2 linked regions of the Mesorhizobium opportunistum WSM2075 genome follow. The protein of the gene in region 1 interacts with the protein of each later gene in a pairwise test. Links are inferred from orthologs where the notes say so. Each region holds a gene or a part of one and is shown in the gene's direction. Other genes may lie near its edges.

Region 1 (3,388 bases):
GGGCAATACCGGCGACGCGCTGCAAAACTACCAGGACAGCCTTGCCATTGCCGACCGGCTGGCCAAGCTCGACCCAGGCAATTCCGACTGGCAACGCGATCTGTCAATCACCCTGTCGGAAATCGGCATGCTGGAGACCAAGCAGCGCCACTTCGAGGGCTCCAAGAAGGCCTTCGAAGCCAGCCTTGGCATCCGCCAGCAATTGGCCCGGTCCGACCCGAACAATGCGATCTGGCAATTCGACCTGGTGCAGGCCTACATCAACTACGCGTATGTGGCCAAGGATCCGAAGGCGGTGCTGACCAAGGCGCTGAACCTGGCGCTGGAGCTCGACCGCACGGGCCGGCTGGCGCCCAGGGACAAACCCACGATCAAATATCTGCGCGGCCTTCTCGCTAAATTCGGCACCCGAAAAAAATAGCCGGCTGCCGGCTCCGCATTTGGGCCGGAAATGCCTGCAAACCTTGGAAAAACCGCCTTTAGCGCCTATATCTTGTGCATAGCAGAGGCGCGATTCGGGGCCGATTTTTCGCGCTGTACAAGCGGCATCTAGACAACAGGTTTTCATGAGCGACCAGATCGAGAACACCAACGGCGCTGAAGCCGAATACGGCGCCGATTCCATCAAGGTTTTGAAGGGGTTGGACGCCGTCCGCAAACGCCCCGGCATGTATATCGGCGACACCGACGACGGTTCAGGCCTGCATCACATGGTCTATGAGGTGGTCGACAACGCCATCGACGAGGCCTTGGCCGGTCACGCCGACCTGGTCACGGTGACGCTCAACCCCGATGGTTCGGTGACGGTTATCGACAATGGCCGCGGCATTCCGACCGATATCCACACCGGCGAAGGCATTTCGGCGGCCGAAGTGATCATGACCCAGCTGCATGCGGGCGGCAAGTTCGACCAGAATTCCTACAAGGTGTCGGGCGGCCTGCATGGTGTCGGCGTGTCGGTAGTGAACGCCCTTTCGGCGTGGCTGAAGCTCAAAATCCGCCGCAATGGCCAGATCTTCGAGATGAGCTTCACGCATGGCAATGCGGACGCGCCGCTGAAAGTCACCGGCGCCTATGAACAGGACAAGCAGCCAGGCACCTATGAGGGGCGCAGCGGCTCGGAAATCACCTTTTTTCCGTCGTCCGAGACCTTCACCATGGTCGAATTCGACTTCGGCACGCTGGAACACCGGCTGCGCGAACTCGCCTTCCTCAATTCCGGCGTGCGCATCGTCTTGACCGATGCCCGCCATGCCGACGTGTTGCGGCATGAGCTGCATTACGATGGCGGCCTCGAAGAGTTCGTCAAATATCTCGACCGGGTCAAGAAACCGCTGATCGACAAGCCGATCGCCATCAAGGCCGAGCGCGACGGCATTACCGTCGAGGTGGCGATGTGGTGGAACGACAGCTACCACGAGAATGTGCTGGCCTTCACCAACAACATCCCGCAGCGCGATGGCGGCACCCATCTGGCCGGCTTCCGTGGCGCGCTGACGCGCCAGATCACCGGCTATGGCGACTCCTCGGGCCTGACCAAGAAGGAAAAGGTCTCGCTGATCGGCGACGATTGCCGCGAAGGCCTGACGGCGGTGCTGTCGGTCAAGGTTCCCGACCCGAAATTCTCCTCGCAGACCAAGGACAAGCTGGTCTCGTCGGAAGTCCGCCCGGTGGTCGAGGGGCTGGTCAACGAGGCGCTCGGCACCTGGTTGGAAGAGCACCCGACCGAGGGCAAGGTGGTCATCGACAAGGTGATCCAGGCCGCGGCGGCGCGCGAAGCCGCGCGCAAGGCGCGCGATATCACCCGCAAGAGCTCGCTCGGCGTCACGTCCCTGCCCGGCAAGCTGGCCGACTGCCAGGAACGCGACCCGGCGAAATCCGAAATCTTCATCGTCGAGGGTGATTCCGCCGGTGGCTCGGCCAAGGGCGGCCGTTCGCGGCAGAACCAGGCGATCCTTCCCTTGCGCGGCAAGATCCTCAATGTCGAGCGGGCACGCTTCGACCGCATGCTCGGCTCCGACATGATCGGCACGCTGATCACCGCGCTCGGCACCTCGATCGGCAAGGACGAGTTCAATGCCGACAAATTGCGCTACCACAAGATCATCCTGATGACCGACGCCGACGTCGACGGTGCCCATATCAGGACCTTGCTGTTGACCTTCTTCTTCCGGCAGATGCCGGAACTGATCGAGCGCGGCCACCTCTACATAGCCCAGCCGCCGCTCTATAAGGTGACGCGCGGCAAGAGCTCGCAATACATCAAGAACGAGAGCGCCTTCGAGGAATTCCTGATCGGCTCCGGGCTCGAGGAAGCCTCGCTTGCGCTGGGCTCCGGCGAGGTTCGGGCCGGGCAGGACCTGCGCAGCGCCATCGACGATGCGCTGGCCGTGCGCCAGCTCATCAACGGCCTGCACACGCGCTACAATAGGGGCGTGGTCGAACAGGCCGCGATCGCCGGCGGGCTCAACCCCGACGTCTTTGCCGACCTTGGTCGTGCCAACGCAATGGCGGAGCGGGTCGCACAACGTCTCGACATCATAGCCGAGGATACCGAGCGCGGCTGGACAGGGCGGATGTCGACGTCGAACGAAGGGATCGGCGGCTATGTGTTCGAGCGCACCGTGCGCAGCGTCAAGGAATACGCCCATCTCGACATGGCACTGATCAATTCGGCCGACGCCCGCCAGCTCGACCGCTACGCACAGCGCCTCAGCGAGGTCTATGGGACGCCGCCGGTGCTGCGCCGCAAGGATATCTCCGAAACCGTCTCGGGGCCTCTGGCGCTGCTCAATGCGGTCTTTGCGACCGGCCGCAAAGGGCTGACCATGCAGCGCTACAAGGGTCTCGGCGAGATGAACGCCGAGCAGCTCTGGGAAACCACGCTCGACCCGAATGTGCGCTCGCTGCTGCAGGTCAAGGTCAATGACGCCACCGACGCGGACTCGCTGTTCTCGCGGCTGATGGGCGACGAGGTCGAGCCGCGGCGTGAATTCATCCAGGACAACGCGCTATCGGTCGCCAATCTGGATATCTGAGGTCTGTGCAAGCTTTTTTGAGACATTGGCGTGCCCCAGGGCCCGCCAATGTCGGCTTGCACAATCAAAATCATTGAGGAGTTGCCGGAACAGAAGGCGTTCAAAGACATTGTGACAGTGTCGATCACAATTTCTTACAGGAGGCTTTCATGGGACGCGGCATTCTACTGTGGCTGCTCGGAGTTCCGATTCCGATCATCATTCTTCTCATGCTTTTCATGCGATAGGAGGCCTCCATGCAGTCCTCCACCCTATCGGCTGTCGGCGTATCGACTGCAACGGAATCATCCTCCACGGCTGTCAGCTGGGGACCGATCATCGCCGGTGCCTTCGCGGCCTCGACGCTGACC
Region 2 (3,662 bases), 4.0 Mb from region 1 along the record:
GACCAGTCCCTATCATTTCCTGCGCACCTTCCGGCAGGTCGCCGGCATGACGCCCTATCAGTTCCTGCTCAAGACCCGGCTGCACCGCGCGGCGGTGCGGCTGCGCCTGTCCAAGGATGCGATCTCGGCGATCGCCTTCGAGGCCGGCTTCAACGATCTGTCGACTTTCAACCGCCGTTTCCGGCGCATCATGGGCGAGACGCCGGGCAACTATCGCGCTCGCCGATCAAGCGCCCCGGCAAGCGGGCGTCTCGGCTGAAGCGGGCTCAGTCCGACGTCGGCACGTACCGCCAACCTGCGATCACTCCCCGTCGAGATCGCGGCGCAGCCACCCGCTCAGCGCTCGCAAGGCGGCCACGGGCTCCAAATTCAGGGCGCCCGCGGCTTTCGTTAGGCGAAGTTGGTCCATTGCCGGCTTTTGCCTTGGGGACGGCAAAAGCGTTGTGGCCATATCGTCGCAATCAGCGGTATCCTTTTGAAATAACCACTAAAAATGACACTGGAAAAGTGCCGGGAATATTGGAGTTTCGGCCGTGCTTCCTATATAAGCGTCAAGTGATTCCTGATTAGATTGTGATCCGATTTGACCGACCAAAAAACACCGCGCGGCGCCGACGGCGGCCCCACCGGCATCGAGCCGATCTCCATCATCGAGGAGATGCAGAGCTCCTATCTGTCTTACGCCATGAGCGTGATCGTCAGCCGTGCGCTGCCCGATGTGCGTGATGGCCTCAAGCCGGTGCATCGCCGCATTCTCTATGCGGCGCATGAGAGCGGCTACCACTGGAACCGCAAATATGTGAAGTCGGCGCGCCCGGTTGCCGACGTGATGGGTAAATACCATCCGCATGGCGACGCCTCGATCTATGACGCGTTGGTGCGCATGGCGCAGGATTGGTCGCTGCGCGTGCCGCTGATCGACGGGCAGGGCAATTTCGGCTCGATCGACGGCGATCCGCCGGCGGCGATGCGCTACACCGAATCGCGCCTGACCAAGGTCGCGCATGAATTGCTGGAGGACATCGACAAGGAGACCGTCGATTTCCAGGACACGTATGACGCCTCCGACACCGAGCCGAAGGTGCTGCCGGCGCGCTTCCCCAACCTTCTGGTCAACGGTTCCGGCGGCATTGCCGTCGGCATGGCCACCAACATTCCGCCGCACAATCTGAGCGAAGTCTGCAACGGCGCGATCGCCATCATCGACAATCCGGCGATCGACCTGCCGGCGCTGATGGAGATCATTCCGGGGCCGGATTTCCCGACCGGCGGCATCGTGCTTGGCCGTTCCGGCATCTACAGCGCCTATGCGACCGGCCGCGGTTCCATCGTCATGCGCGGCAAGGTCAACATCGAACAGCGCGGCAATGACCGTGAATCGATCATCATCACCGAGGTTCCCTATCAGGTGAACAAGGCCTCGATGATCGAGAAGATGGCCGAACTGGTGCGCGACAAGCGCATCGAGGGAATTTCCGATATCCGTGACGAAAGCGACCGCCAGGGCTACCGCGTCGTCATCGAACTGAAGCGCGACGCCGTTGCCGACGTCATCCTCAACCAGCTTTACCGCTTCACGCCGCTGCAGACCTCGTTCGGCGCCAATATGGTGGCGCTGAACGGCGGCAAGCCGGAAGTGATGAACCTGACCGATATGCTGAGGGCGTTCGTCTCCTTCCGCGAAGAGGTGATCACGAGGCGCACGAAATTCCTGCTGCGCAAGGCGCGCGACCGCGCCCATGTGCTGGTGGGTCTGGCCATCGCCGTCGCCAACATCGACGAAGTGATCAAGCTGATCCGCACCGCGCCGGATCCGCAGACGGCGCGTGAGCAGTTGATGGAGCGGCGCTGGCCGTCGGGCGATGTCGAGTCGCTGATCCTTCTGATCGACGATCCGCGCCATCGCATCAACGAGGACGGCACCTACAATCTATCCGAGGAACAGGCGCGCGCCATCCTCGAACTGCGTCTGCAGCGCCTGACGGCACTTGGCCGCGACGAAATCGCCGACGAGTTGAACACGATCGGCGCCGAAATCATCGATTATCTGGACATTTTGTCGTCCCGCGCGCGGGTCCAGCAGATCGTGAAGGATGAGCTTGCCGCCGTGCGCGACGAGTTCGGCACGCCACGCCGCACCGAACTCACCGACGGCGGCGCGGACATGGAAGACGAGGACCTGATCCAGCGCGAGGACATGGTCGTGACGGTGAGCCATTCCGGCTACATCAAGCGCGTGCCGCTTTCGCTCTACCGGGCGCAGCGCCGTGGCGGCAAGGGCCGCTCCGGCATGTCGACCAAGGAAGAGGATTTCGTGACCCGGCTGTTCGTGGCCAACACGCACACGCCGGTGCTGTTCTTCTCCTCGCGCGGCATCGTCTACAAGGAAAAGGTCTGGCGGCTGCCGATCGGCAACCCGCAGTCACGCGGCAAGGCGCTGATCAACATGCTGCCGCTGGAGCAGGGCGAGCGCATCACCACCATCATGCCGCTGCCGGAGGACGAGACGAGCTGGGGCGAGCTCGACGTGATGTTCGCCACGACACGCGGCACCGTGCGCCGCAACAAGCTGTCCGACTTCGTCCAGGTCAACCGCAACGGCAAGATTGCGATGAAGCTGGAGGAGGAGGGCGACGAGATACTCGGTGTCGAGACCTGCACCGACAATGACGATGTGCTTCTGACGGCGAATTCGGGTCAGTGCATCCGCTTCTCCGTCGGGGACGTGCGCGTCTTCCAGAGCCGCAATTCCGTCGGCGTGCGCGGCATCACCATGGCTGCGACCGACCGCATCATCTCCATGTCGGTGATCGAGCATGTCGATGCTTCTCCGGCGGAGCGAGCCGCTTACCTCAAGCGGGCGGCGTCGGAGCGGCGGCTTGCCGCCGAGACGGCGGGAGAGGAAGAAGAGATCGCGCTCACCAATGAGGAGATCGGCGAGGAGACGGAGCTTTCCGACAGCCGTTACGAAGAGCTCAAGGCGCATGAGCAGTACGTGCTGACGGTGACCGAATATGGCTACGGCAAGCGCTCGTCGTCCTACGATTTCCGCCTGACCGGCCGCGGCGGCAAGGGCATCCGCGCCACCGACGTGTCGAAAACCGCGGAGATTGGCCAGCTGGTGGCGACCTTCCCGGTCGGCAATGACGACCAGATCATGCTGGTGTCGGACGGCGGCACTGTCATCCGGGTGCCGGTCAACGGCATCCGTTTCGCCAGCCGCGCCACCAAGGGCGTGACCATCTTCAACACGGCTGAGGGTGAAAAGGTGGTTTCGGTCGAGCGGATATCCGAACCGCAATCGGACGAGGAAATCGAAGAAGCCGTCCAGGGCGGTTCTGAGGCCAACCCTACACCAGACGCTGGCACCGGTACCGCGGAATAACTGCCGCGGCAGGTTCTGGACATAGCAACGCCGGCCCATTGGCCGGCGCGGCAGCAAGTCTGGACTGACTTAGTAGTGACGATAGGGCTTGCGGGGGCCGAAGCCTTCGAAGCGCTTGGTGGTGGCCCTGACGCGGACCCGTTGCGCCTCCTGATGCAGCCCGAATACTGTGGCGATCAGCATGGCGACGGTCATTGCGGTGGCGAGCATGTAGATCAGCATTTGCGTGTTCTCCTGCGCCTTACAACGGATAGATGGGATTTTGGTTTCATCTTAT

Evidence for each region.
Region 2: the proteins of gyrB (region 1) and gyrA interact in binary tests that used the Escherichia coli proteins (3 or more experiments, as listed by UniProt). The link is inferred for Mesorhizobium opportunistum WSM2075 from one-to-one orthologs.

Annotation. Positions count from the first base shown.
Region 1 is NC_015675.1:340,595-343,982, forward strand. The notes cover bases 234-3,302. They hold gyrB (DNA topoisomerase (ATP-hydrolyzing) subunit B), read left to right. Parts: upstream 234-566; coding sequence 567-3,038; downstream 3,039-3,302. Other genes in these bases: MESOP_RS01530 (caspase family protein), read left to right, coding at 234-421; MESOP_RS01540 (membrane protein), read left to right, coding at 3,275-3,302. Outside these bases: more of MESOP_RS01530, read left to right, coding at 1-233; more of MESOP_RS01540, read left to right, coding at 3,303-3,388. UniProt on the Escherichia coli protein: DNA gyrase negatively supercoils closed circular double-stranded DNA in an ATP-dependent manner to maintain chromosomes in an underwound state.
Region 2 is NC_015675.1:4,311,079-4,314,740, forward strand. The notes cover bases 243-3,585. They hold gyrA (DNA gyrase subunit A), read left to right. Parts: upstream 243-583; coding sequence 584-3,385; downstream 3,386-3,585. Other genes in these bases: MESOP_RS20720 (helix-turn-helix transcriptional regulator), read left to right, coding at 243-259; MESOP_RS33875 (hypothetical protein), read right to left, coding at 3,455-3,585. In the rest of the region: more of MESOP_RS20720, read left to right, coding at 1-242; more of MESOP_RS33875, read right to left, coding at 3,586-3,607. UniProt on the Escherichia coli protein: A type II topoisomerase that negatively supercoils closed circular double-stranded (ds) DNA in an ATP-dependent manner to maintain chromosomes in an underwound state.